Regions from separate parts of the Allobosea sp. RCC_152_1 genome, predicted to be linked through region 1. Evidence: predicted binding sites of a transcription regulator. Region 1 holds the regulator's gene; each other region holds the start of a gene.
What was found. Region 1 encodes LexA, which represses DNA repair genes until DNA is damaged. Its sites were predicted from a motif close to TGTTCNNNNTGTGTTCNG; they were not measured.
Positions count from the first base shown of each region.

Region 2: the regulator LexA is predicted to act here: its motif matches at 4,900-4,917, upstream of AB6806_RS06785 (ATP-dependent helicase).
Region 3: the regulator LexA is predicted to act here: its motif matches at 2,341-2,358, upstream of AB6806_RS18485 (helicase-related protein).

Region 1 covers NZ_JBFUPU010000001.1:1,163,275-1,172,686, forward strand. The annotation lists gene AB6806_RS05455 (Bug family tripartite tricarboxylate transporter substrate binding protein) at 1-430, opposite strand, end outside; gene gltA (citrate synthase) at 567-1,856, opposite strand; gene gltX (glutamate--tRNA ligase) at 2,163-3,581, opposite strand; gene AB6806_RS05470 (ComEC/Rec2 family competence protein) at 3,751-6,030, shown strand; gene lexA (transcriptional repressor LexA) at 6,024-6,734, opposite strand; gene AB6806_RS05480 (molybdopterin molybdotransferase MoeA) at 6,819-8,030, opposite strand; gene moaC (cyclic pyranopterin monophosphate synthase MoaC) at 8,032-8,514, opposite strand; gene trpC (indole-3-glycerol phosphate synthase TrpC) at 8,511-9,323, opposite strand; gene trpD (anthranilate phosphoribosyltransferase) at 9,335-9,412, opposite strand, start outside.
Region 2 covers NZ_JBFUPU010000002.1:91,055-100,466, reverse strand. The annotation lists gene AB6806_RS06805 (SDR family oxidoreductase) at 1-678, opposite strand, end outside; gene AB6806_RS06800 (winged helix-turn-helix transcriptional regulator) at 782-1,201, shown strand; gene AB6806_RS06795 (hypothetical protein) at 1,238-1,723, opposite strand; gene AB6806_RS06790 (TetR/AcrR family transcriptional regulator) at 1,858-2,442, opposite strand; gene AB6806_RS06785 (ATP-dependent helicase) at 2,504-4,885, opposite strand; gene AB6806_RS06780 (acyl-CoA dehydrogenase family protein) at 5,001-6,647, shown strand; gene msrB (peptide-methionine (R)-S-oxide reductase MsrB) at 6,736-7,176, opposite strand; gene AB6806_RS06770 (BtaA family protein) at 7,371-8,624, shown strand; gene AB6806_RS06765 (class I SAM-dependent methyltransferase) at 8,621-9,289, shown strand.
Region 3 covers NZ_JBFUPU010000005.1:272,116-281,527, reverse strand. The annotation lists gene AB6806_RS18500 (outer membrane beta-barrel protein) at 1-356, opposite strand, end outside; gene AB6806_RS18495 (KpsF/GutQ family sugar-phosphate isomerase) at 529-1,503, shown strand; gene AB6806_RS18490 (MerR family transcriptional regulator) at 1,595-2,041, shown strand; gene AB6806_RS18485 (helicase-related protein) at 2,490-5,879, shown strand; gene AB6806_RS18480 (RNA-binding S4 domain-containing protein) at 5,900-6,208, shown strand; gene fdxA (ferredoxin FdxA) at 6,379-6,714, shown strand; gene AB6806_RS18470 (CarD family transcriptional regulator) at 7,092-7,691, shown strand; gene AB6806_RS18465 (M48 family metalloprotease) at 7,785-9,269, opposite strand; gene AB6806_RS18460 (hypothetical protein) at 9,273-9,412, opposite strand, start outside.

The DNA.
Region 1 (9,412 bases):
TCTTGGCCGGGAAGCTCGGGTTCACCACCATCACATTAGGGACGATCGCCAGGAGCGAGATCGGGGTGAAGTCCTTCACGGCGTCGAAGGTGACGGTCTTCAGGATCGCCGGGTTGAGGGCGTGCGTTGAGATCGTGCCGAGCAGCAGCGTATAGCCATCGGGCGCCGCGCGGGCGACGGCGGTGGAGCCGACATTGCCGCCGGCTCCGCTGCGATTCTCGATCACGACGTTCTGGCCGAGCAGTTCGCTCATCTTCTGCCCGACCAGCCGGGCGACGATGTCGGTCGAGCCGCCTGCGGCGAAGGGCACGATCAGCGTGATCGGGCGGGTCGGATACTTGTCCTGCGCGCCGGCCGCGGTGGCCGCGAGTCCGGCGGCGCCGGCACCGACCAGGAACGAGCGGCGGTCGATAAAACTATGGCTGGTCATGAAGCGTCTCCCGAAAAGAGAGACGACTGTAGCGGCCTCGTCCGGAGCGTCATCGCCGCCGGCGATATCAATTATCCGAAACAATAAGGGCGCGGCCAGACGGCCGCGCCCTGTCGTTCTTACGCTGGCATTGCTCTCAGCGGCGGCCGATCGGCGTGTAGTCGCGCTTCGGCGAGCCGGTGTAGAGCTGGCGCGGACGGCCGATCTTCTGGGACGGATCCTCGATCATCTCCTTCCACTGCGCGATCCAGCCGACCGTGCGGGCGACGGCGAAGAGCACCGTGAACATCGAGGTCGGGAAGCCCATCGCCTTCAGCGTGATGCCCGAATAGAAGTCGATGTTCGGATAGAGCTTCTTCTCGATGAAGTACTCGTCCGAAAGCGCGATGCGCTCGAGCTCGATCGCGACGTCGAGCAGCGGATCGTCCTTGATGCCGAGCTCGTTCAGCACCTCATGCGTGGTCTTCTGCATGATCTTGGCGCGCGGATCGTAGTTCTTGTAGACCCGGTGGCCGAAGCCCATCAGGCGGAACGGATCGTTCTTGTCCTTCGCCTTGGCGATGAATTTCGGGATGTTGTCGACCGTCCCGATCTCCTCCAGCATCTTCAGCGCCGCCTCATTGGCGCCGCCATGGGCCGGGCCCCAGAGGCAGGCCGTGCCGGCCGCGATGCAGGCGAAGGGGTTGGCGCCCGACGAGCCGGCAAGACGCACCGTCGAGGTCGAGGCGTTCTGCTCATGGTCGGCGTGCAGGATGAAGATGCGGTCGAGCGCGCGCGACAGCACCGGATTGACCTTGTACTCCTCGGCCGGGACGGCGAAGCACATGCGCAGGAAGTTCGAGGTGTAGTCCAGCGAGTTCAGCGGATACACGAAGGGCTGGCCGACCGTGTACTTATAGGCCATCGCCGCGAGCGTCGGCACCTTCGCGATCATCCGCATCGAGGCGATCATGCGCTGCTGCGGGTCCGAAATATCGGTCGAGTCGTGATAGAAGGCCGACATCGCGCCGATCGAGCCGACCATGACGGCCATCGGGTGCGCGTCGCGGCGGAAGCCCTGGAAGAAGCGGGCCATCTGCTCGTGCACCATGGTGTGGCGCGTGATGCGATAGTCGAAATCGGCCTTCTGCGCGGCGGTCGGCAGTTCCCCGTAGAGCAGCAGATAGCAGGTCTCAAGGAAGTCGCCATGCTCGGCGAGCTGCTCGATCGGATAGCCGCGATAGAGCAGCACGCCCGCATCGCCGTCGATATAGGTGATCTGCGACTCGCAGCTCGCCGTGGAGGTGAAGCCGGGGTCATAGGTGAACATGCCCGTCTGGGCGTAGAGCTTGGCGATGTCGATGACGGCGGGGCCGACCGACCCCTCCTTGATCGCCATGTCGACGGTCTTGTCGCCGACCTTCAGCTGGCTGGTGTTTCCGCTCATCGATACCGATCCTTTCAAGGCTCGCTGCTGTTCGGCCGTGTTTTGCGCGCCCCGTCCGCGGTTCTCCGCGGAAGGTCCTTCATCCGAATAGCCTGACGTGACGAGAGCATGTCAACGGAAGGGGCAAAGGCAATCCATGCGACTGATTTACAAGCAATTTTCGTGCCCTGTGCCGTTGTGCGGCGCAATGCACTTGCGCGTCACTAGACCATTTGCCCCATGCATTCAACCGAGCCGAAAGGCGGTTTGTGCCGCCTCCCAAGCATAGCGATCCGGCTGTCGCGCCAGGCACGCGCAGGCGCCGCCTCAACCCTGGTCGGCCAGCCGCGCCAGCGTCTCCTCGCGGCCCAGAACCGCCATGACGTCGAACAATCCCGGCGACATCGCCCGGCCCGTCAGGGCAGCCCGCAGCGGCTGCGCCGCCTGGCCGAGCTTGAGCCCGTTCTCCTCGGCAAAGGCGCGCACGGCGGCTTCCAGCGACGCCGCCGCCCAGTCGCCGACGGCGGCGAGCTTCCCGGCGATCGCGGGCAGGCGGCCGCGCGCGGCCTCGTCGAGCAGGCTCTTGGCCTTGTCGTCGAGCTGCAGCGGGCGCTGCGCATAGAGATAGAAGGCGCTGTCGAGCAGTTCGATCAGGGTCTTGGCGCGCTCCTTCAGCCCCGGCATGGCGGCCAGGAACTTCGCCTCCAGCTCGGGCGAGAGCGTGGGGCCGAGCCCCCGCGCCGGACCGATCTCGGGCAGGATGACCTTGAGGGCCTCAAGCAGATCACGATCGCTCGACTGGCGCATATAGAGCCCGTTGAGGTTCTCCAGCTTGGCGTAGTCGAAGCGAGCCGGCGAGCGGCCGATCGAGGAGAGGTTGAAGGCGTCGATCATCTCCTGCGTCGAGAAGATCTCCTGATCGCCATGGCTCCAGCCCAGCCGCACGAGATAGTTGCGCAGCGCCGCCGGCAGATAACCCATCGAGCGATAGGCATCGATGCCGAGCGCGCCGTGGCGCTTGGACAGCTTGGCTCCGTCAGGCCCGTGGATCAGAGGGATATGCGACATGCTCGGCACGTCCCAGCCCAGCGCATCGTAGATCTGGGTCTGGCGAGCTGCGTTGGTCAGGTGGTCGTCGCCGCGGATGATGTGGGTCACGCCCATGTCGTGATCGTCGACGACGACCGCGAGCATATAGGTCGGCGTCCCGTCCGAGCGCAGCAGCACGAGGTCGTCGAGATTCTCGTTCTGCCAGACGACGCGGCCCTGCACCTCATCGTTCACCACCGTCTCGCCGGTCTGCGGCGCCTTGAGCCGGATCACCGGCTTCACGCCTTCCGGGGCGGTCGCCGGATCGCGGTCACGCCAGCGCCCGTCATAGCGCAGCGGCTTGCCTTCGGCGCGCGCCTTCTCGCGCATCTCCTCGAGCTCGGCCTGGCTGGCATAGCAATAATAGGCCTTGCCGGCGGCGAGCATCTGCTCGGCCACCTCGCGGTGCCGTGCCGCGCGCTGGAACTGGTAGACCGTCTGTCCGTCCCAATCGAGGCCGAGCCATTCCAGCCCGTCGAGGATCGCGGCGATGGCGGCGTCGGTCGAGCGTTCCCGGTCGGTATCCTCGATTCGCAGCAGCATCTTGCCGCCATGCCGGCGGGCATAGAGCCAGTTGAACAGCGCGGTGCGGGCGCCGCCGATATGCAGGAATCCGGTGGGGGACGGCGCAAAGCGCGTGACGACGGCGTTGCTCATGGAAGGCAGCTCCGACCGGGCGATGAAACCGCCCGGGGCAAGACTTGAGGATGTGGCGCCGGCCTTCACGCCAAAGCGTGCATGACAACCGGCGCGCGCCCTGTAACATGGCTTCGCCGGGCGGTTAAGCGTTCAATGCGCAACCGTAAGGCAGGGGCTGGGAAGGGGGATGGCGCGGCAACCTGCATCGCCGGAGCGCCGGAGCGCGCTGAGGGCCGTCGCCGGCATCCTGCCGGCGCGCCTGCCGCCTGTCGCACTGGGAAGCCTGCCGCTGGCCGAGCGCCTCCAGGCGCTGCGGGACTGGCTGGCTGCGTCGCTGGCGCAGGAGGCCGAGCGCCGCCGCCCGTTCCTCTGGCTGCCCGTGGCGATGGGCTTCGGCATCCTGCTCTATTTCGCCGCCGATCGGGAACCCGCACTCTGGGCGCCGCTCGCGGGCTTCGTCCTGTCCGGCGGCCTCGCTGTCGCACTGCGTCTGCGACCCGCCGCTGCCGCAGTCTGCATCGCCTTCGCCGCGGCCTTCGCCGGCTTCGCGGCAGGCGTCTGGCGCACGGCCGATATCGCCGCGCCGATGCTGGAGCGGCCGCGCATCGGCAAGATCACCGGCTTCGTCGAGAGCGTCGAGGCGCGCGATGCCGGCGCCCGCCTCGTCCTGGTGGTGACGGACATCGCCGGCGTGCCGCCCGAGAGCCGGCCGAAGCGCGTGCGCGTCAACATTCGCAGCGGCACGGTCGCGCCCGGCGACCATATCGCCGGCACCGCGCGGCTCCTGCCACCACCGGGGCCGGCCCGCGCCGGAGGCTATGATTTCGGGCGCGACGCCTTCTTCCGCGGAATCGGCGCCGTCGGCAGCATCGCCGGCAAGATCGCACTCGTCCCGGCGCCGCATCCCCTGCCATGGCGCCTCGCGCTCGACGTGGAGATCGACAAGGCGCGCAACGTCCTGACGCAGCGCATCGCCAGCGTCGGCGGCGGGCAAGGCGGGGCGGTCGCGGCCGCGCTCGTCACCGGCAAGCGCGGCCTCATCACCGAGGCGTCGAACAACGATCTGCGCGCCGCCGGTATCTATCATATCGTCTCGATCTCCGGCCTGCACATGGTGCTTGCAGCCGGGACGATCTTCTGGCTCGTGCGGGCTCTGCTGGCGCTGTCGCAGACGCTGGCGCTCGGCTGGCCGGTGAAGAAGATCGCGGCGATCGCGGCGATGATCGGCGCCACCGCCTATTGCATCTTCTCCGGCAGCGACGTCGCGACGGAACGTTCGCTCATCATGACGCTGGTCATGCTCGGCGCGATCCTCGTCGACCGGGCGGCGCTCAGCATGCGCAATCTCGCGCTCGCCGCGATCATCGTGCTGCTGCGCGAGCCCGAGGCCCTGCTCGGACCGAGCTTCCAGATGTCCTTCGGTGCGGTCGCGGCGCTGGTCGCTTTCGCCGAGCGCTGGGAGAAGCGCGACCGGTCTAAGCCGCCGACGGCCTTGCCCTGGCCCTTGGGCACGCTCTGGACGGCCTCGCTCGGCATCGTGGTGACGACGCTCCTCGCCACGGCCGCGACGGCGCCCTTCGGCGCCTATCATTTCCAGACTTTCAATCCCTTCGGCCTGCTCGGCAATGCGATGGCGCTGCCCTTCGTCTCGCTCTTCGTGATGCCGGCGGCGGTGTTCGGCGTGCTGGCCTACCCCTTCGGTCTGGACTGGCCGGCCTGGGCGCTGATGGGGCTCGCTTCCGACATCGTGCTGAAAGTCGCGCATTGGGTCGCCACCATCGACCATTCGACCATGACGGTGGTGGCCTTCGGCCCGGCCGTGCTGCTCTCCTTTGCCGCCTCGCTGCTCTGGATCACGCTCTGGACCACGGGGCTGCGCTGGCTGGCGGCGCTGCCGCTCATCCTCGGCGTCGCCTTCGCCGCGAGGCCGGAGCGGCCCGAGATCCTGATCGAGCGTGACGGCTCCGGCATCGCCGTGCGCGGCAGCGACGGCCGCCTCGCCATCGCCGGCCGGCCGAGCCGCTTCGTCCTGCAGCAATGGCTCGCTTCCGATGGCGACAGCCGCGCGCCGGACGACGCGACCCTGCGTGCCGGTATCGCCTGCGACGCCAATGCCTGCATCGTCCGAACCGCCGACGGGCGCAGCATCTCCTATGCCCGGGATCGGATCGCCATCATCGAGGATTGCCGCCGCGCCGATCTCGTCGTCACCAACATTCCCTGGAGCGCGCCTTGCGAAGCCAGGCTCGTCGATCGGATGGCGCTGTCGCGGGACGGCGCGACCTCGCTCTACCGCGCCGCCTTCGGCTGGCGCAGCCATTCCTCGGAAAACGCCGTCGCAGACCGGCCCTGGAGCCGCCGCAAGCCTTCCGAATCCGCAGCTCGGCCCAGCGCGCCGGCCCCCGCTGCGACACGGGCCTCTGCTGCTCCGGAGGTCGCGTCGGACGAGACCGAGTTCGCTCAGTAGCGGCGCAGCAGGTTGACCAGCCGGCCCTGGATCTTGACGCGGTCGGGGCCCAGGACGCGTGTCTCATAGGCCGGATTGGCCGCTTCGAGCGCGATCGAGGAGCCACGCCGGCGCAGACGCTTCAGCGTCGCCTCTTCCTCGTCGATCAGCGCGACGATGATGTCGCCGGTGTTTGCCGTGTCCTGCTTGCGGATGATGACGGTGTCGCCGTCGAGGATGCCGGCCTCGACCATCGAATCGCCGCGTACCTCCAGCGCATAATGCTCGCCCGAACCCAGCATGTCGGGCGGCAGCGAAACCGTATGGCTGCGGCTCTGGATCGCCGAGATCGGCGTGCCGGCGGCGATGCGGCCCATCACGGGAATCGCGACCGGGGAGCGTGCATCGTCATCGGCCGGGGCAGGGCGCGGCTTGGCGAGAGAGGGCTGCGAGCCGAGGCCGCCCTGCACGACGGCTGGGTTGAAGCGGCGCGGCTGCGGGCCAGCGAGCCCGTCCGGCATCTTGATGACTTCGAGGGCCCGCGCCCGATTGGGCAGGCGGCGGATGAAGCCGCGCTCCTCAAGCGCCATGATCAGCCGGTGGATGCCCGATTTGGAGCGCAGGTCGAGCGCATCCTTCATCTCGTCGAAGGAGGGGGGCACGCCGCTTTCGCGCAAGCGTTCCTGGATGAAGCGCAGGAGTTCGTGTTGCTTGCGTGTCAGCATGATCCCCGCCGGTGCCCCCGCGATACAGATTCGAAACAAAGCCAGAACACTATAACTGTTCGCCTTGTGTTCCGCAAGCGACTGCTACCGCAGCGGCAGAATGCGGCAGATATCGCCTTTGTGAGCCGGCTCTGCATGCGCCGGTCGGATCGTCAGGGCCTTGGCGCGCGCCAGGGTGCCCAGCATCGAGGAATCCTGCCTGTCGAAGGGCGTCGCCACCCAACCGGCCGGCGTCAGGGCAAGATCGGAGCGAAGATAGTCCTCGCGCTCATCATTAGCCGGCATATCTTTTCCGAGAATCGCCAGAATACTGCGGTCGCGATCGGGGTCGTCCATACCCAGCAGCGCCTCGATCAGCGGCAGCAGGAAGAGATGGCCGCAGACGATCGACGAGACCGGATTGCCGGGCAGCCCGAGCACCACCATGCGGCCAAGCCGGCCGGTCATCATCGGCTTGCCCGGTCGCATCGCGATCTTCCAGAAGCCGAGGCTCATGCCGGCCCGCTTCAGCGCCTCCTGCACGAGGTCGTGCTCGCCGACCGAGGCGCCGCCGAGGGTGATCAGCACGTCGGCCTCCGCGGCACGGGCGGCGGCGATCCGCGCCGCGAGGTCGTCGTGATCGTCGCGGGCGATACCGAGGTCGAGCGCCTCGCCGCCGGCCTTTTCCACCAGCGCCATCAGCGAGAAGGAGTTCGAGGCGACGATCTGGTCCGGCCCGGTCGGCTCGCCCGGCGCCACCAATTCGTCGCCGGTGGCGAGGATGGCGACGCGCGGCTTGCAGCGTACCGGCAATTGCGGATGCCCCATCGCGGCGGCGAGCCCGAGCGCGGCGCTGTCGAGCATGCGCCCGGCCGTCAGCGGCACGTCGCCGTCACGGAAATCGAGCCCGGCCACCCTGACGAACTGGCCCTTATGGGCCGGCACGCGCACCGTGATGGTTTCGCTGCCGACGCCATCGGCATTCTCCTGCATGAGGACGCTGTCGGCGCCCTCCGGCATCGGCGCGCCGGTGAAGATCCGCACAGCCTCGCCCGGACGGACGTCGCCATCGAAACGCCGCCCCGCCGCGGATTCGCCGATGACGCGGAGTTGCTTGCCGGCTTCCATGTCGGCGGCGCGGACGGCATAGCCGTCCATGGCGGAGTTGGCGAAAGGCGGCTGGGTGCGCAGCGCCTTCACATCGGCCGCGAGCACGCGCCAGGCGCAGCGCGCCAGGGGCTGCATCTCGCTGCCCGTCGGCCCCGGAACGCTGTCGAGCAGGGCCTTGAGCGCGACGGGAACCGGGGTGAGAGCCATGTCAGAGCGCCTTGGCGTCGTAATCGCCGGATTGTCCGCCGGATTTGTGCAGCAGGCGGATGCCTTCGATCCGCATCGCCCGGTCGACGGCCTTGACCATGTCGTAGACGGTCAGGCAGGCGACGGAGACGGCGGTCAGCGCCTCCATCTCGACGCCGGTCTGGCCCTTCATCTTGACCTCGGCGCGGACGCGCACGCCGGGCAGGGCCTCGTCCAGTTCGAGATCGACAGCGATCTTGCTCAGCAGCAGCGGGTGGCAGAGCGGGATCAGTTCATGGGTGCGCTTGGCCGCCATGATGCCGGCGAGCCGGGCTGTGCCGAGCACATCGCCTTTCTTGGCGTTGCCGTCGCGCACGATCGCGATGGTTTCAGGCGCCATCACGACGCAGCCTTCGGCGATGGCGATGCGCCCGGTCTCGGCCTTGTCGCCGACATCGACCATATGCGCGGCGCCTTGCGCGTCGAGATGGCTGAGCCGGCTCACGCCGCGTTCTCGCGCGCCTTGCCGGTGAGCAGCAGCGCAGTCGCGGCCGCGACATCGGCCTGCCGCATCAGGCTTTCGCCGACGAGGAAGGTTTCGACGCCGACCTTGCCGAGACGCCGGATGTCGGCGTGGGTGAAGATGCCGCTCTCGCTGATGACGATGCGGTCGGACGGCACGCGCGGCGCCAGCCGCTCGGTCACGGCGAGATCGACGTTGAAGCTGCGCAGGTCGCGGTTGTTGATGCCGAGCAGCCGGCTTTCGAGCTTGAGCGCCCGGTCGAGCTCGGCATCGTCATGGATCTCGACGAGGGCATCCATGCCGAGCTCGCGCGCCGTGTCGTTGAGCACCCGGGCGGTGGCGTCGTCGACGCCGGCCATGATGATCAGGATGCAATCGGCGCCCCAGGCGCGGGCCTCGAAGACCTGATAGGGGTCGTAGAGAAAATCCTTGCGCAGCCCCGGCAGGCCGCAGGCCTCGCGCGCTTGCGTCAGGAATTCCGGCTGGCCCTGGAAGGAGGGCGCGTCGGTCAGCACCGAGATGCAGGCCGCGCCGCCCGCCGCATAGGCGCGTGCCAGCGCCGGCGGATCGAAATCGGCGCGGATCAGCCCCTTGGACGGGCTCGCCTTCTTGATCTCGGCGATGAGCGCCGGCGTCCCGGCTGCAACCTTGGCGGCGAGAGCGTCGGCAAAGCCACGCGGCTTGCCGGCGCCGCGCGCGCGGCGCTCGATCTCCGCTTGTGGGATCGCAGCCTTGGCGGCGGCGATCTCCTGGCGCTTATAGGCTTCGATCTTCGCGAGGATGTCGGTCATGGCCAGCCTCCTCAGCCGTTCGAGACGGCGATGAGCTTCGCGAGCGTCGCCTTGGCCTTGCCGGAATCGAGCGCGGCCGTGGCCTGGGC
Region 2 (9,412 bases), on a different contig from region 1:
GCGTTCGACGATGACTTCGCCAGCCGCCGGCTGCGTTTCGAGGATCGTCATCACTTCGCTGGTGAAATCGGCCAGCGGCATGGCGGCGGGATCGACCGCCTGCTGTGCGCCCATCAGTTCGGTCTGCACATAGGGAGGGGCGATCTCGATGACCTCGACCGAGGTGTGCTTGAGCTGCTCGCGCAGGCCGGTCGACCATGAATGGATCGCCGCCTTGGTCGCGCTATAGGTCGGGGTCACTGCCAGCGGCACGAAGGCGAGGCCGGAAGAGACGGTCAGAACCGTGGCGCGCGGCTGCTTCAGGAGATGCGGCAGCAGCGCCGTCGTGAGGCGGATCGGGCCAAGCAGATTGGTCGCAATCGTCTCCTCGGCGATGGCGAGATTGTCGGCGGCCGGGACGTTCTCGGGCTTCATGATGCCGGCATTGTTGAGGACGGCATTGAGCTTGGGAAATCGCTCGACGACTTGCCGGGCGAAGGCCTCGATATCGGCCTTGTCCTGGATGTCGAGCAGCATCGAGGCCATGCCGGGATTGGCGGCGGTGACCTCGTCGAGCACGCCTTCGCGACGCCCGGCAATGATGATCTGATTGCCCCTGGCGTGAAGGGCCTCGCCCAGCGCGCGGCCGATGCCCGAGCCGCCGCCGGTGATCAGGATGGTGTTTCCGGAGATGTTCATCGCAAAGCCCTCTGAATGGTTGCGCATCACGAGGTGGCATCGGTACTCTTCAAAAGAAAGAAGGCGCCAGAAAGTGCCATACGCACCAAAAGGAGAGTGTGGGATGCAGGCGATCCGAAGCGCCATGGGCGCGATGCACGCCAGGAGCAGCGCGCTGCCGCCGGTGAGCCCGGCGGTGGAGTCGCTGGTGCGCCAGGTGATCGCGCAGGTGGCGGACAAATGGACCATGCTGGTGCTGGAGGCGCTCGAGGAGCACGGCACGCTGCGCTTCACCGAGATCGGCCGCATGGTCGGCGGCATCAGCCAGAAGATGTTGACCAAGACGCTGCGCGAGATGGAGCGGGACGGGCTCGTCATCCGCACCGTCCATCCGGTGATCCCGCCCCATGTCGATTACACGCTGACCGAGCTGGGGCTGGAGCTCAGCGCCGCCTTCTGCAGCGTCTGGGTCTGGGCCGAGACGTATTATGCCGAGGTTTCGGCAGCGCGGAAGGCTTTTCGCGAGCGGGAGGGCGGGGCGTAAGGCCCTCGCCTCGGCGCTGCCGGATCGCTGGGGACTTCACGCGGCGGTCTTGCCTTGCCTGCGCAGGGAGATGATCTGGACGGTCAATCCGATAACGAGTGCGGCGAGAATGCCGCCCTGCGCGCCGAGAAGGAGCGGGGATTTCAGGTCGGTGACGAATGGGTGGCCGACCGGGACGCGACGCAGGATTTCGGTCACGGTCGGCAGCATGAGCAGGAAGGCCGTCAGGCTGAGAGCGATTGTTTCGACGTATGTCGCGACCCGTCCGGAGATCGGTAAGCGGCCGACGCTATAGCCAACGATGAGCAGCAGGAGCGTGATCGAACCGACGCCGTAACTGACGGCTTCATGCGCGACGAGGAAGACCGTCGCTGCGCCGATCAGCATCGCGACAAAATATACGGTGCCTGCCTTTGAGCGCGGCACGATCCGGCCATGGACCGCGAACATGTAAGCCGCCGCCGGAATGGCCGGCAGGCTGCCCAGCGTATGCACCCAGCCGAGAGATGAAATGCCGAACATGGAGTGCCCTTTTCATGGGGAGGTGAGGTTGCTCGTGCGTCAGAACGCGATGGCGACGGGGAATGGAAAGTCATGTCTATCTACTAATCGGTAGGCCTAAGCGCGCGGCCTTGCGCCGCCCGGGGCGGTTGGCTTCAGTGTCGTGCTGTGAGGCGCTCCAACAGCGGGTGTGTGATGACGCCGAATATTTTGGGGTCACCATAGGCGCGGGCCGAGAGCATCGCGCCGTGCACGCTGGCCATGAAGGCTTCCGCCTCGGCCTTGCTCGTGCCTGCGAAACGCAGGCTGCCCTGCTTGGCACCGCGGTCGAGAACCGAGGTCAACCAGGCGGACAGAGCCCGGAAATGGGCGCGCACCTCGACGACGATCTCCTGCGGAAGCACCGGGATCTGGCTCGCGAGGAGCGCGCAGAGGCAGAATGGAGCGCTCGCATCGGCGATGCAGGCCTCCCAATAGCCCGTATAGGCGCGCAATTGCTGGGCTGGGTCAGGGAGTTGGCGTTCGAGAGCGGCAATCCCAGCCTCCGCCTCTTCCCGGTATCGTGCGACGAGCGTGCGGACGAGGTCGGATTTGCTGGGGAAGTGGTGGTGAATGCTCGCATTGCGAATGCCGACCACCTTCGCGATGTCGGCATAGCTGAACCCGTTATATCCGCCCTCGATCAGCAGGGAGCGGGCACAACGCAGGATTTCGTCGGATGTCGTTCCCGAAGCGGCCATGCGGCTTTCTACCTACTAGTAAGTAGATCGTCAAGGCGGCGTCGCTCCCGGCGGGGAGAAATCACCCCGCCTTCTGCACGAAGGAATCCAGCACCATCTTCCGGCCCGCCTTGTCGAAATCGACCGTCAGCTTGTTGCCGTCGACGCTGGCGACGGAGCCGGGGCCGAACTTGACGTGGAAGACGCGGGCGCCCTCGCCATAGGCGGATTCGCCGGATGATTTCGCCGTCAGCTCGCCCTCGATCAGCAGTGGACCGCGCTGGCGCGACGAGCCGCCGAAGCCGCCCGAGCCAAAGCCGCGACCGCTTTCCGAGAAGCCGCTGCCGCCGCCGCTGTTCTTCGCTCGGTTCTCTTGCGCGCGCTGCCAGCCCGGCGTGTTGTAGCTGGAGCCAAAGCTTTCCATCCGGTCGAAACGCGAGGCGCCGTAGCCGCCCTGCGAATAGCTGGTCGGGGCCTGCTCGACCTCGACATGCTCCTCCGGCAATTCGTCGATGAAGCGCGAGGGCAAGCTGGTCTGCCAGAGGCCGTGGATGCGGCGGTTCGAGGCGAAATAGAGCTTCAGCTTCTTGCGGGCGCGGGTGAGGCCGACATGGGCGAGGCGGCGCTCTTCTTCCAGCCCGGCGCGGCCGCTCTCGTCGAGCGCGCGCTGGTTCGGGAACAGCCCTTCCTCCCAGCCGGGCAGGAAGACCGTGTCGAATTCCAGTCCCTTGGCGGCATGCAGCGTCATGATCGAGACGCGCGCCTCGGCCTCGCCGTCTCCGACGTCCATGACCAGCGAGACGTGTTCGAGGAAGGCCGGCAGGTCGGGGAATTCGTCGAGCGAGCGCACGAGTTCCTTGAGGTTTTCCAGCCGCCCGGCGGCGTCGGCCGAGCGGTCCTTCTTCCACATCTCGGTATAGCCGGATTCCTCCAGAACCAGCTCGGCGAGCTCGCCCTGCGGCATATGCTCGGCGCGGGCGGACCAGCGGCCGAAGGCATCGACCAGCTCGCGCAGCGCCGTGCGGGCCTTGGGCTTCAACTCGTCGCTCTCGACCGCGGCGCGGGCCGATTGCATCAGCGAGAAGCCGGTGGCGCGGGCATGGTTGTGCAGAAGCTGGACGGTGGCATCGCCCAGGCCGCGCTTGGGCACGTTGACGATGCGCTCGAAGGCGAGATCGTCGGTCGGCGACACCACGCAGCGCAGATAGGCGAGCGCATCGCGGATTTCGGCACGCTCGTAGAAGCGTGGGCCGCCGATGACGCGATAAGGCACGCCGGCTTGGACGAAGCGCTCCTCGATCTCGCGCATCTGGGCGGAGATGCGCACGAGCACCGCGACCTCGGCGAGATTGTATTTCTTGGCCTGCATCGCCTCGATCTCGTCGGAGATCAGGCGGGCTTCCTCCTGGCTGTCCCAGGCGCCGGTGATGGTGACCTTCTCGCCGAGTGCATCCTCGGTACGCAAGGTCTTGCCGAGGCGGCCTTCGTTGCGGGCGATCAGCTTGGAGGCGGTGGCGAGGATATGGCCGGTCGAGCGGTAGTTGCGCTCCAGCCGGATCACGGTCGCGCCCGGAAAATCGTGCTCGAAGCGCAGGATGTTGTCGACCTCGGCGCCGCGCCAGCCATAGATCGACTGGTCGTCGTCGCCGACGCAGCAGATGTTGCGACGCCCTTGGGCGAGAAGCCTCAGCCAGAGATACTGCGCCGTGTTGGTGTCCTGGTACTCGTCGACCAGAATGTAGCGGAAGCGGTCGTGATAGGTCTGGAGCACGTCCGGATAGTCGCGGAACAGAGTCAGGCAGTGCAGCAGGAGGTCGCCGAAATCGACGGCGTTCAGCGCCTTCAGCCGCTCCTGATAGGCGGCGTAGAGCTTGCCGCCCTTGCCGTTGGCGAAGACGGCGGCCTCGCCTGCGGGAACGTCCTTGGGGGAGAGGCCGCGGTTCTTCCAGCTGTCGATGAAGCCCGCCAGCATCCGGCCGGGCCAGCGTTTCTCGTCGATGCCCTCGGCCTGGATCACCTGCTTCATCAGGCGGATCTGGTCGTCGGTGTCGAGGATGGTGAAGTCGCTGCGCAGGTCGAGCAGTTCGGCATGGCGGCGCAGCAGCTTGGCCGAGATCGAATGGAAGGTGCCGAGCCAGGGCATGCCCTCGGCGACCGGGCCGACGAGATGGGCGACGCGCTCCTTCATCTCGCGCGCCGCCTTGTTGGTGAAGGTCACGGCGAGGATCTGGGACGGATACGCGCGGCTGGTCGAGATCAGATGGCCGATGCGGGTGGTCAGCACGCGCGTCTTGCCGGTGCCGGCGCCGGCGAGCACGAGCACCGGGCCTTCCGTCGCCTCGACCGCCTGGCGCTGCTCCGGGTTCAGCCCCGCGAGATAGCCGGCCGCCGGCTGCGCGGCCGCGCGCGCGGCCAGCCCGCCGGGGCGGGGCAGGGGAGCGGAAAAGGCGTCGGTCTCGGACAAGGGTCTAAGCTGCTCGTGCGTGATTCGTTCTCCAGCGAATATAGGGCGTCGATGTCAGGATTGCGCCCTGCCGGAGCGATCATTTTATATCCTGTTCCACAGGGAGGTGGCAGCAATGGCGCATCGGGATGGAGAAGAGCGCTGGGAAATCACCAATCAGGTGCCCGTGCTTGCCGACTACGATGCCTTCGTGGCCGATCCGGTTCTGCCCGGCATCGTCTCGGCCTTCGGGGCCGATTGGGCGCGCGAGCGGCTGCACGAAGCGGGGCGGACCGTGGGCTCGGCGCGGGTGCAGGAGCTGGCTTATCTCGCCAATCGCTACTCCCCGGAACTCCGGGCCTTCGACCGCTTCGGCAATCGCCTCGACGAGATCGCCTTCCACCCGGCCTGGCACGAATTGATGGGGCTCGCCATCGGGCAGGAGGCCCATGCGCTCGCCTGGAACCGGCCGGAGCCTGGCGCGCAGGTGGCTCGCGCCGCCTTGCAGTATCTCTGGTACGGCGCCGAGAGCGGCATCTGCTGCCCGATCAGCATGACCTATGCCGCGGTGCCGGTGCTGAAGCAGGACGCAGCGTTGTGGGAGCAATGGGGAGGCCTCGTCACCTCCAATCGCTATGATCCACGGCAGGGACCGGCGCATCTGAAGACGGGCGCGACTGTCGGCACGGCGATGACGGAGACGCAAAGCGGCTCGGATCTGCGGCAGACGCAGACGCATGCGGAGGATAATCGCGACGGAACGTTCTCGCTGCATGGCCGGAAGTGGTTCTTCTCGGTGCCGCATTCCGACGTGTTCCTGACGTTGGCGCGCACGGGCGAGGGTATCTCCTGCTTCGTCGTCCCGGGCTGGCTGCCGGACGGATCGCGCAACGGCGTCGCGATCCAGCGCTTGAAGGACAAGGTCGGCAACCGCTCCAACGCTTCTTCCGAGGTCGAGTTCAGGGGCGCGATCGGCCATCTCATCGGCGAGCCGGGTCGGGGCATCCGCACGGGCCTGTCGATGAACCACAATTCGCGGCTCGACATCGCGGCGGCGTCGTCCGGATTGATGCGGATGGCGGTCTCGCTGGCGGCGCATCACGCGCAGCATCGCCGCGCCTTCCAGAAGGCGTTGATCGACCAGCCGATCATGCAGAACGTGCTCGCCGACATTGCCATCGAGGCGGAAGCCGCGGCCTGGCTCGCCTTCCGGCTGTTCGCGGCGCTCGACCGGCAAGATGAGTCCCCGAGCGAGCGCCTGCTGGCGCGGGTCGGGGCGCCGATCGCGAAATACTGGATCACGCGGCGCGCGCCGGCCGTCGTCACCGAGGCGCTGGAATGCCATGGCGGCAACGGCTTCATCGAGGAGAATCCGATGGCGCGGCTCTACAGGGAGGCGCCGCTCAACGCGATCTGGGAGGGCTCGGGCAATGTCATCTGCCTGGACGTGCTGCGTTCGCTGGCGCGCGAGGAGGGCGCTGTCGATGTATTGCGGGCGGAGCTGATGGCGGCTGCGGGCGCGGACCGGGGCTACGATGCGGCTTTAAAACGGCTGGAAGGCGAGTTGCCGGAGATGATGCGCAATGAGGGGCAGGCGCGGCGATTGACCGAGAAGCTGGCGTTGATGCTGCAGGGCTCGTTGCTGTTGCGTTTCGCGCCGGCCGCGGTGGCGGATGCCTTCATCGCGACGCGGCTGGATGGTGGCTGGTCGGGACAGTTCGGCGATCTGCCGCCGGGCGTCGACGCTGCGGCGCTGGCGCGGCGGGCGGTACCGGCTGCTTGAAACGTCATGCCGGGCTTGACCCGGGCATCTCTTCATCGCTTTTCCGTCACGAGATGCTCGGGTCGAGCCCGGGCATGACGCGAATGCCTCAAGCTGCTTCCGGCTCGAACGTCATCGCCTCGCCATTGATGCAGTAGCGCAGTCCGGTCGGGGGCGGGCCGTCCGGAAAGACGTGGCCGAGATGGCCGCCGCAATTGGCGCAATGGACCTCGACCCGATGCATGCCGTGGCTGTGATCCTCGCTGGCGCCCACCGCACCTTCCAGCGGTTGGTCGAAGCTCGGCCAGCCGGTGCCGCTCTCAAACTTCTTGCCCGATTTGAACAGCTTCTGGCCGCAGCCGGCGCAGGAGAAGGTGCCGGCGCGCTTCTCGTAGTTGAGCGCGCAGGAACCCGCCCGCTCGGTGCCGTGGCCGCGCAGGATGCGATACTGCTCGGGTGTCAGGCGCGCGCGCCATTCGGCGTCCGTGAGCTGGAAGGGGAAGGTTTCGGCCTGCTTCTTCTCGGCGCCGAACATGCTCGTCAGACCCATGATGATCTCCTTCTCGGCGGATGGCTCGCGATGCCATCGGCTCGGTCCGGCCCAATATGGCTTTTCGGCCGCCGATTTTCAGCCCCCTCGGCGCTGGACCCTGCTTCACGATAGCGGCAGCGCGGGCCCCGTCACCGGACCGTCATGCGACTCCTCTAGTCGGCTCGCCACCTTGAAAGGGGAGGCGGGAACCAGTGACGCAATCGGCACGGACGGTTCGGCGGACGACAACGCTGGGCCTCAGCACAGCGGTCCAGCGCAGCAAACGGCTCTCCAAGGCGGGCCTGCTGGAATGGATGTTCACCCGCGCCTTCTCGGGGCTCGTCTATCCGCAGATATGGGAAGACCCTGTCGTCGACATGGCGGCGCTTGCGCTCAAGGCGGACGACCATGTCGTCGCGATCGCGTCCGGCTCCTGCAACGTCCTGTCCTATCTGACCGCGGCGCCGATCCGCGTCAGCGCGGTCGATCTCAACGGTGCCCATATCGCGCTGGGGCGGCTGAAGCTCGCGGCGCTGGGGCGCATGACGGATTACTCGACCTTCCGCCGCTTCTTCGGCGCGGCCGACCGCCGCGAGAATGTCGCCTTCTACGATGGCGAGATCGCGCCGCATCTCGACGCTGTCTCGCGCGGCTACTGGGAGGGGCGCGGCCTCGGCGGGCGCCGCCGGATCAACCTCTTCGCCAACGGCTTCTACCGCTACGGGCTGCTCGGCCGCTTCATCGGCACCGGCCATCTGCTGGCGCGATTGCTCGGCGGCAATCCCCGCGCGATGTTGGCCGCGCGCGATCTCGCTGAGCAGCGGCAGCTTTACGACCGGCATCTCGCGCCGATGTTCGAGCGCAGGCTGGTGCGCTGGCTGGTGCGCCAGCCGGCCTCGCTCTACGGCCTCGGCATTCCGCCGGCCCAGTACAAGGCGCTCGCGGCCGATGGCGAGGACGGCATCCTCGGCGCGCTGCGGCTCAGGCTCGAGCGCCTCGCCTGCGGTTTCGACCTGAAGGACAATTATTTCGCGCAGCAGGCCTTCGGACGCCGCTACGGCGAAGGGGCGGATGCGGTGCTGCCACCCTATCTCCAGCCGCAGAATTTCGAGACCGTGAAGGCCCGGGCCGGTGCGGTCGGCTATCGCCAGAGCGCGATCACGGCCTTCCTGGAAGACCAGCCGGCGAAGAGCTGCGACGCCTATGTGCTGCTCGATGCGCAGGACTGGATGAACGATGCCGACCTCACGGCGCTGTGGTCGCAGATCACGCGCACGGCCAAGCCGGGCGCAAGGGTGATCTTCCGGACCGCGGCCGATGAGCGATTGCTGCCGGGCCGCGTGCCGGCCGCGATCCTCGATCAATGGCGCTATGACGAGGCCCGCAGCCGCGATCTCTGCCGCCAGGACCGCTCCGCGATCTATGGCGGCTTCCATCTCTACACCCTGCCGGGGCAGGCGGCGTGAGCGCTGCCGGGGCGACGGGCTCGGCCGCGGGGCTGATGGACCGGATCTACCGGCATCAACGTCATATCTACGACGCCAGCCGCAAATTCTACCTGCTTGGCCGCGACCAGCTGATCGAGGGGCTCGCGCCCCCGGCCGGCGCGTCGATCCTGGAGATCGGCTGCGGCACCGGGCGCAACCTGATCAAGATCGCCCGGCGCTATCCAGACTGTGAGTGCTATGGGCTCGACGTCTCCGCCGAGATGCTGGCGACGGCCCGGGCTTCCGTCGCGCGCGCCGGGCTCACCGGCCGGATCAGGCTGGCGCAGGCCGACGCGACCGATTTCGACCCGCAGGCGCTGTTCGGGCGGCCGGGCTTCGACCGCATCGTCATTTCCTATGCGTTGTCGATGATCCCGCCCTGGCAGCCGGTGGTGGCGGAGGCGCTGCGGCGGCTCGCTCCGGGCGGTTCGCTGCATGTCGTCGATTTCGGCGACCAGGCCGGTTTGCCGAGCGCGTTCAAGAACGTGCTGTCGCGCTGGCTCGCGCTGTTCCATGTCGCGCCGCGGGAGGACCTGCCGGCGGTGATGCGCGAGCTGGCGCAAGCGGCCGGGGCCGATTGCCGGGTGAGCGCGCCCTATCGCGGCTATGCGGTGCATGCGGTTGCGGAGATGCCGCGCGGCTAGGGCATTTCGCGTCTGGCCGGACCTGCGTCATTGGGAGGAGCGAAGCGACGAAGCGATCCAGGGGCTGGGCCGAGCCGTTCCACCCAATCCCCCGGGATTGCTGCGCTGCGCGCGCAATGACGA
Region 3 (9,412 bases), on a different contig from region 1:
GCCGCTTCCGGCGCGGGCAAGACCGCGACAGGCGGTTGCGGCGGGCGGAACTGGCGCTGCGTGGTGCCGCGCAGGGCCGGCGGCTGCAGCGGTCGGCTGGCACGCGGCGGCTGGCGCCCGGAGATGGCGGAAGGCTGGCCCTGGACGAGGGAGGCCGGATCGCGGATCGCCTGCGGATCGGGGGTGGCGGGCGTGAGCGGCTGTTCCGGCGGCGCGGGAGGCTGCGCGACATAAGCCGGCGTTCCCGTCCTGAGCCCGGCGCGCGGCGCCTGCTGCGCGCCCGCCGGCAGGCAGCCGAGCGCCAGGGCCGCCAGCGCGGAGCCGGACAGAAGCAGGATCTTGGCGCGGCCTGACACGGGCTTCGCGGGGCTCCAGGGCAGCAACAGGTGACAGCAATGGCTGGCGCGCCCGGCAGAGGGCGCATGGTTAACGCAGTTAGAACGAACAGGGTTAAGGAGCCGTCAACGCGCCGGCCACGATCGCCGCGGCGGTGGAAATCCCGCATCGCCCCGTGCTAGAGCGCGCGCCATGACCGAAAACATCCGCGCCTCGGCGCTCCGCACCATCGCCACGGAACGGGCCGGGCTCGACACGCTCCATGCCGCCCTCGCCGACGGGCTCGGGCAGCCCTTCACCGAGGCCGTCGCGATGATCCTGGCCGCGAGCGGCCGCGTGATCGTCTCCGGCATGGGCAAGTCCGGCCATGTCGGGCGCAAGCTCGCCGCGACCCTGGCCTCGACCGGCACGCCCGCCCATTTCGTCCACCCGGCCGAGGCGAGTCATGGCGATCTCGGCATGGTCAGGCCGGAGGATGTGGTGATCGCGCTGTCCTGGTCGGGCGAGACGGCGGAGCTTGCCGCGCTCGTCGGCTATACCCGCCGCTTCCGCGTCGGGCTGATCGCCTTCACCGCGAATCCCGAGAGCACGCTCGGCAAGGAGGCGGATGTCGCGCTGATCCTGCCCAAGGCGACCGAGGCCTGCCCCAACGGGCTCGCGCCGACCACCTCGACCACCATGCAGATCGCACTCGGCGATGCGCTGGCGGTGGCGCTGCTGGAGGCGCGCGGCTTCTCGCGGCAGGATTTCTTCGTCTACCACCCCGGCGGCAAGCTCGGCGCGCAGCTCAAGACGGTCGAGAGCATCATGCATCGCGGCGCGGAGCTGTCGCTCGTGGGGCTCGATACCTTGCTGCCCGATGTCATCGCGATGATATCAGCCAAGGGCTTCGGCTGTGCGATCGTGATGGATATCGATGGCAAGCTTGCGGGCGTGGTCACCGATGGTGATCTGCGCCGCAAGGCGACGATGGCAGGTGGTGCCGCGCTCAGGGCGCGCGATATCATGACGCTGAATCCCCGTCGCATCGGCCCGGATGCGCTCGCCGTCGAAGCGTTGGAGCTGGTCAATCGCAGCCGGATCACCGCGCTGATCGTCGTGGACGAACAGGAGCGGCCGGTCGGGCTCGTCCATGTCCACGACCTGCTGGCGATGGGCGTCGCCTGAGCCGCGACGTCGTTCCGGGGCCGGGATGCCCTTGTCAGCGGCGCGCGGCCATCTATCTAAAGCTCCAGAAACTATAGCTTTGGAGGTTGCGATGGCTGCGACGGCACGACTCGAACGCGTGATGCCCATCGGCGCGCTGGCGGAGCGCACCGGCGTCAAGGTCGAGACCATCCGCTATTACGAGCAGGTCGGGCTTTTGCCGCCGCCGGAGCGTTCCGAGGGCAACCAGCGCCGTTATGGCCGGCGTCATGCCGAGCGGCTCGCCTTCATCAAGCATGCGCGCGATCTCGGCTTCGCGGTGGACAATATTCGCACGCTGCTCAGGCTCTCCGACACGCCCGGCATGGCCTGCGACGAGGCGCATGCGATCTCCGCCGGTCATCTCGAAGAGGTGCGCGACAAGATCGCCAGGCTGCGCTCGCTGGAAAAGGAGCTGGAGCGGATCGCGACCACCTGCTCGGGCGGCGTCGCCGCCTGCGATTGCGCCATCATCGAGGCGCTGGCCGATCACGGCCAATGCGATCACGCCCGCCATTGAGGCGGTCTGGCGATGTGAAGCTTCAGCCGGCCAGAACAGCGGCCGTCATCCCGGATCGGCGCGGCTTTGCCGCTTGTCGGGGATGACCGTGCGTTTTCATCGGGTGGAGCTCGATGTCGATTGCCTCTCGTTTCCGCGCCGGAAAGCCTTAAATAGGAACTGTGCCGGACGGCCTCGTCGTCCAGTTTTCGGGTTGGCAAGAGGGCGGGCGATGCCGGTATTGCGTTTGTCGGCGGGCTTCCGGCCCGGCGAGGGGAACAAACCCCGATTCTCCGGGAGTCAGCGATTCGGGCTTGCTTCGTTCCGGAGTCGTTCTTGCCGGAGTTCTTCCTGCCGGAGTCGTTCCGACGAGACCCGTTCCTGATTTCAGTTCACGCACCCGCCCGGACGGCTGAGGCTCGCGTCGAGCTGGTGTCGCCCGGATGGACGAGATGATCGGCCCTTCGCCTTGCAGCTCTTTCGTTCGTTGCCTCCCGCCGCCCGCGCCAACAGCGTCACCGCGGTGCTCGGACCCACCAATACCGGCAAGACCCATCTCGCCATCGAGCGCATGGTCGCCCATCCCACCGGGATGATCGGCCTGCCGCTGCGCCTGCTGGCGCGCGAGGTCTATCAACGGGTCGTCGACAAGGTCGGGCCGGAGGCCGTCGCCCTCGTCACCGGCGAGGAGAAGATCAAGCCGGAGCGGCCGCGCTTCTGGGTCTGCACCGTCGAGGCGATGCCGCGCGATCTCGCCGTCGATTTCGTCGCGATCGACGAGATCCAGCTCGCCGCCGATCTCGACCGCGGCCATGTCTTCACCGACAGGCTCCTGAACCGGCGCGGCCGGGCCGAGACGATGCTGATCGGTGCCGGGACGATGCGTCCGCTGATCGAGCAGCTCATGCCGGGCGTCAATGTCGTCACGCGCCCACGCCTGTCGCAGCTCACCTTCGCCGGCGACCGCAAGATCACCCGTCTGCCGCCGCGCTCGGCGATCGTCGCCTTCTCGGTGGAGGAGGTCTACGCCATCGCCGAATTGATCCGCCGGCAGAAGGGCGGGGCGGCGGTCGTGCTGGGGGCGTTGTCACCGCGTACGCGCAATGCCCAGGTCGAGATCTACCAGTCCGGCGATGTCGATTATCTCGTCGCCACCGACGCGATCGGCATGGGGCTCAATCTCGACGTCAACCACATCGCCTTCGCGGCGGACAAGAAATTCGACGGCCATCATTTCCGCAAGCTCAACCCGGCCGAGTTCGGCCAGATCGCCGGCCGGGCCGGGCGGCATCTGCGCGACGGCACCTTCGGCACCAGCGGGCGCTGCCCGCCCTTCGACGCTGAGCTGGTGGATGCGATCGAGAATCACCGCTTCGAGCCGATCCGCCAGATGCAGTGGCGCAATTCCGATCTCGACCTGCGCTCGGTCGGCGGCCTCCTAGACACGCTGAACATCCAGCCTTCCGAGCAGGGGCTGACGCGGGCGCTGATCGCCGAGGACATGACGACGCTGGAAATCCTGGCCAGGGACCCCGACATCGCGCCGCTGGCGCATGGCCGGGCTGCGGTGGAGCGGCTCTGGGAGGTCTGCGGCCTGCCCGATTACCGCAAGATCTCGCCGATGCAGCATGCCGATCTGGCGACGACGCTTTATCTCAGGCTGATGCGCCATGGCCGGCTCGATGCCGACTGGTATGCGGCGCAACTCGGCTCGCTCGACCGCACCGATGGCGAGATCGACACGCTCTCCGCCCGCATCGCGCAGGTCCGGACCTGGACCTATGTCGCCAACCGGCCCGACTGGTTACCTGATCCTGAGCATTGGCAGGGCATGGCGCGTCTTGTAGAGGACAAGCTGTCGGATGCTCTGCATGAGCGTCTGGCCCACCGATTTGTCGATCGGCGCACCAGTGTCCTGATGCGCCGCTTGCGGGAGAATGCGATGTTGGAGGCTGAGGTCACTGCGACGGGCGACGTGCTCGTCGAGGGCCAGCATGTGGGAATGCTGCAGGGCTTCCGCTTCACGGCGGACCCGAAGGCGGGCGGGTCGGAGGTCAAGGCTCTGAACCTCGCGGCCATGAAGGCGCTCGGTTCCGAGATCGAGGCCCGGGCCGCGCGCGTCGTGCTGGCGGGCGACGACGCCTTCCTGCTCTCGCATGACGGGCTCGTGCGCTGGACGGGCGAGCCTGTGGCGCGCCTCGTCGCCGGCGAGAAGGTGCTGGAGCCGCGGCTTCGCCTGCTGGTCGAGGAGCATCTCAACGGGGCTGCGCGCGAGCAGGTCGAGGCGCGCCTCACGCTCTGGCTGAAGAATCACGTCACCCGCCTGCTCGGCGCGATCCAGATCCTGGAGGCGGCCGAGAACGTCGCTGGCATCGCTCGCGGCATCGCCTACCAGACGGCCGAGGCGCTCGGCGTGCTCGAGCGTTCGAAGGTCGGCGAGGAGATGAAGGCGCTCGATCAGGAGGGCCGGGCGGCGCTGCGCCAGCTCGGCATCCGCTTCGGGGCCTTCCACATCTACATGCCCGCCCTGCTGAAGCCGGCGCCGCGTGCGCTCGCCGCCCAGCTCTGGGCGCTGAAGCATGGCGGACCGGAGACGGCGGGGCTCGACGACATCGCCCATCTCGCGGCGTCCGGCCGCACCTCCTTCCCGGTCGACAAGGCCGTGCCGAAGGGGCTCTACCGGGCGGCGGGCTATCGCGTCTGCGGCGAGCGGGCGGTGCGCGTCGACATTCTGGAACGCCTCGCGGACCTGATCCGCCCGGCGATCGCCTATCGTCCCGGCGCCACGCAGGGCACGCCGCCGGCCGGCAGCGCCGATCAGGACGGCTTCGTCGTCACCGGCGCGATGACCTCGCTCGTCGGCTGCGCCGGCGAGGATTTCGCCTCGATCCTGCGCTCGCTCGGCTATGTCTCGGTGAAGCGTCCGGGCCCCGCGATCACCGTGCCGCTGGCGCCGCCGCCGGCCGCCACCGAGCCGGCCAAGCCGGTCGAGGCGAAGGCGAGCGACGAGACGGCCGATGACGCTGCCGGCGAGACGCCGGTCGGGGCCGCTGCCGACGAGGCCGTGCCGGCCGATGGCGCGGTGTCGGCGGACGCTTCCGAGGAAGCCGCTGCCGTCGTCGAACCGGCCGAGGCCCTGAACGAGGGTGCGCTGGCGGAGGGCGAGACGCGTGTCTCCGAAGCGCCCGCCGTCGAGACGGCGGATACGCCTATCCTCACCGAAACCGAGCTCGACGCGGTGCGCGAGCCCGTGCCGGCCGATGCGCTCTCGGCCCTGCCTGCCGCGCCGTCGGCTGAGGTTGCGGATGCAGCCGCGGAGGCCGAAACCGCTGCCGAAGCCGCGCCGGCCGAGCCCGAGCTCATCGAGATCTGGCGGCCGCATCGCCACCAGGGTGGGCGCCGGCCCGAGCATGCTCAGCGCGGCCGGCAGGACGGCCCGCGCCGCGAGGGCGAGCGCCGTGGCGGTGACCGTCCGCAGCGCGAGGGGCGCCCCGGCGGCCCGCGTCGCGACGGGCGGCCCGAGAATCGTCCGGCTGCCGCGGCAGTGGGCGAGGGTGCCGCTCAGCGCCAGGAACGTCCGAACCAGGATCAGCGCCCCCGCCGTGACGAGCGTCCGCGCTCCGATGAGCGTCCGCGTCGCGAGGATCAGCCGCGGCAGGGTCGCCCCGAGGGCGGTCGCGGCCCGCGCCCCGACTTCAAGCGCGACGGTCGCCCCGGCGGCCCGCGCCGCGAGGAGCGTGGGGGAGAGCGCTTCCAGCAGCCGCAGCGCCCGCGCCCGGCCAATCGCGAGCCCGATCCCGATTCGCCCTTCGCCAAGCTGGCCGCGCTCAAGGCGCAGCTCGAAGGCAGCAAGACCTAGGACCCGGGGAGGCGTAGCCGTTGCGGGAGCATCGTCAACGCCTCGACAAATGGCTCTGCTTCGCGCGCTTCGCGCGAACGCGGCCGGCGGCCGTGCGTCTGGTGGAAGACGGCCATGTCCGCATTGCGGGGCGGCGCGCCGAGAACCCCGCACAGGGGCTCAAGCTGGGGGACGTGCTGACGCTCGCCTTGCCGCACGCCACCGTCGTCGTGCGGATCCTGGCCTTCGCCGAGCGCCGGGGCCCGTTCGAGACGGCGAGGCTCCTCTATGAGCGCCTCGACGAAGGCGGCGACGATCCCTCTCTTGCGGAGGGCGAGGGAGGCGACTAAATCCGGCCGCTATCGCCCGCAGGATCGATATGCGGCCATGCGGCGAACGAATTTCTCCCAGTGGATGCCGGAAGGGCAAAGTCTTCTGCCGAGCCCGGCGAAAACAATCTTGAAACCTGCGCCTGTCGGGGGTTTATGAGGTTGTTTAGAAGTGTTGGAAGGGCCGGCCCATGACCTATGTGGTCACCGAGAACTGCATCAAGTGCAAGTACATGGATTGCGTCGAGGTTTGCCCGGTCGACTGCTTCTATGAAGGCGAGAACATGCTCGTCATCCACCCCGACGAATGCATCGATTGCGGCGTCTGCGAACCGGAATGCCCGGCCGAAGCGATCAAGCCCGACACCGAGCCCGGCCTCGAAAGCTGGCTGCAGCTCAACACCAAATACGCTGCGAGCTGGCCGAACATCACGCAGAAGAAGGACGCCCCGGCCGATGCGAAGGCGTTCGACGGGGTCGCCGGCAAGCTCGAGATGTTCTCGCCCGAACCGGGCGAAGGCGACTGATTTTCGCCGCTTCGGACGGTCCGTTCTGCGTTAACCATGACCGTGCCGCGCGCATGGCGGCGGATGGTTGCCCGCGTTTACCTTTGATTCGGCGTGTTTTTTGTGCTACACACAAACTCAGTCGAATTCGTTCCGCATGCCCCCTGCGAGGTTTTCACAAACGGGGCGTTCCCAAAGATCGCGTGCAACATGAAGGGCCGGCGGCTTTTCGCCGGAACAATCCGTTGTTCGCTTCTGTGGGCGAGATGAACCAATCGACTGAGGGAGCGTGAAGCGCCGCATCACCGCGTCGCGTCAGGCGGAATGTCCCCGGCCATCCGGACGGGGACGGATCATCGCGCGCCCGCCACGGCGGGCCGGTCAGGAGTCGTAACGGCATGTCTACGGTGAAGAAAGCTGCTGTGCGCCAGGGTTTCAAGACGGGCGAATACGTCGTCTATCCGTCCCATGGCGTCGGACAGATCACGGCGATCGAAGAGCAGGAAGTCGCCGGCTTCAAGCTCGAGCTGTTCGTGGTCAGCTTTGCCAAGGACAAGATGACCCTGCGCGTTCCCACCGCCAAAGCCATCAGCGTCGGGCTGCGCAAGCTCGCCGATGCCGAAGCCGTCGCCAAGGCGCTGACCACTCTCACCGGCCGCGCCCGCGTCAAGCGCACCATGTGGTCGCGCCGCGCGCAGGAATACGAGGCGAAGATCAATTCGGGCGATCTCGTCGCCATCGCCGAGGTGGTGCGCGATCTCTATCGCTCCGAGGCCCAGCCCGAGCAGTCCTATTCCGAGCGCCAGCTCTATGAAGCCGCCCTCGACCGCATGGTTCGCGAGATCGCGGTCGTCGACGACGTCACCGAGATCGAGGCGCTCAAGAAGATCGAGGGCCAGCTCGCCAAGTCGCCGCGCCGGGTCGGCAAGGGCGAGGCCGTCGAGGCGGATGCCGAGCTCGAAGGCGACAACGACGATCTGCAGGAAGAAGCGGCCTGAGCCGTTCCTGTCGGATCCCGGAATGCGAACCCGGCGGGCGACCGCCGGGTTTTTTGTTTGCCGAGCCCTCGCAATGACGGGTGAAGGCGCCCGCTACTCGCCGATGACCTTGTAGCGCTGGCCGGGTGTGAGCGCGGCGGCGCGGTCGAACCCGTTCAGGAGCTGGAAGAGCTCGGCCGGCCGGTCCTGCTCCGGCATGCGCTCCGCCATGCTCGCCACCGTGTCGCCCGGCGCCGCGTTGACGATACGGATGCGCAGCGGCCGGGCGGTCTGCGCCTCGGCCGGCGTCAGGGCCCGGAAGCTCTCGACGATGCTGCGCATCGGGCGTTCCGGATCGGCGGCGCCGCGCGCTGCCAGGATGAAGCGGTAGACGCGGTCGCCGAACTGCACGGCCGCCAGACGGAACGTCCAATCCGTGCCCTTGCCATGGGCGATGACGGCGGGCTGCCCGCCCATCTCGATCTTCTCGATTCCGGTTGTCTCGACACCCTCGATCCAACCGGCCGCGACATAGGATTCGAGCGTCTGGTCGGGCTTGAGCGTCACGGAGTCGAAGCGCAGGGCCTGCGCGCCATTGGCGCTGACGCCGATGACCATGTCCTGCGCCGCTTCGAGGCTGAAGCCGTCCGGCGCCGAGAAGGAGATGCGCAGCGAGCTGTTCACATAGCGCCGGCCGCGCACCACGCCGTCGCGCGGATCGTCGCCATAGGCGAGGCCGTCGATGGCGGTCAGCCAGCGGCCGGCATCGTGCTCGCCCAGGCCCGGCGCGGCGATCTGGCGCGCGGCGGCGGTGACGGCGGCGATGCGCTCCGGCGTCTGCGGATGGGTCGCGAGCATGTCGAGGCGCTTGTCCTCCGCGCTCTGCTGCTGCTGCCCGCTGTTGCGGAAGGCAGTGTTGCGGCCGAGCGTGTTGAGGAAGCGGCTCGCGCCGTAAGGGTCGTATCCGGCGCGGGCGAGGCTGGTGACGCTGATCTTGTCGGCCTCGAATTCCTGCTGGCGCGAGAAGCGGGCGAGGGAGAGCTTCGAGCCCGCCTGGACCGCGGCGCTCTGGTTCGGATCCTTGAGCACCTGCGAGACGACCTGGTTGACCAGGGCCGATTCCGCCTCCTTCTCGGCGCGCTGGACCGCATGCTGGGCGGTAACGTGCCCGATCTCATGGGCGAGGACCGAGGCAATCTCGGAGGTGTCGTTGGCGAGCGCCAGCAGGCCGCGCGTGACGTAGAGCCGGCCGTTGGGCAGAGCGAAGGCGTTGACCGCCGGCGAGTTCAGGATGGTGATCTCATAGGCGCCGATCTGGCCGTCGCTGGTCTTGGCGAGGCGCTGGACGATGTCGTCGAGCGCGGCCTTGGTGCGCGGCGCGCGATATTCCCCGCCGAAGGCCGCGAGCAGGCGCTGATGCTCCTGGTCGGAGGCGCGCTGGACGGGGCTGATGCGCGGCGCGATCTCGCCGTCGCCCGACATGCTGGCCGGCAGCACGGAGGTCTGGTCGCCGAAGCACCCGGCGAGCAGCAGCGCGAGGGCAAGGGCGCCGAGCCGCTTGCCCCGTCCTGCGAACCGTGTTGGCCAGACTTTCCGCATCCCTCAGTCGATCAGTTCCAGCGCGGCGTGCGAGGTGACTTCGAGCAGAAGGCCACCGCGGCCCGCGAGCACGCCATAGGCTCGCAGGCGTTTACCGCCGAGTGCAGCCGGGGTCCAGCCCGCCTCCTTCAGTTCGCGCCAGA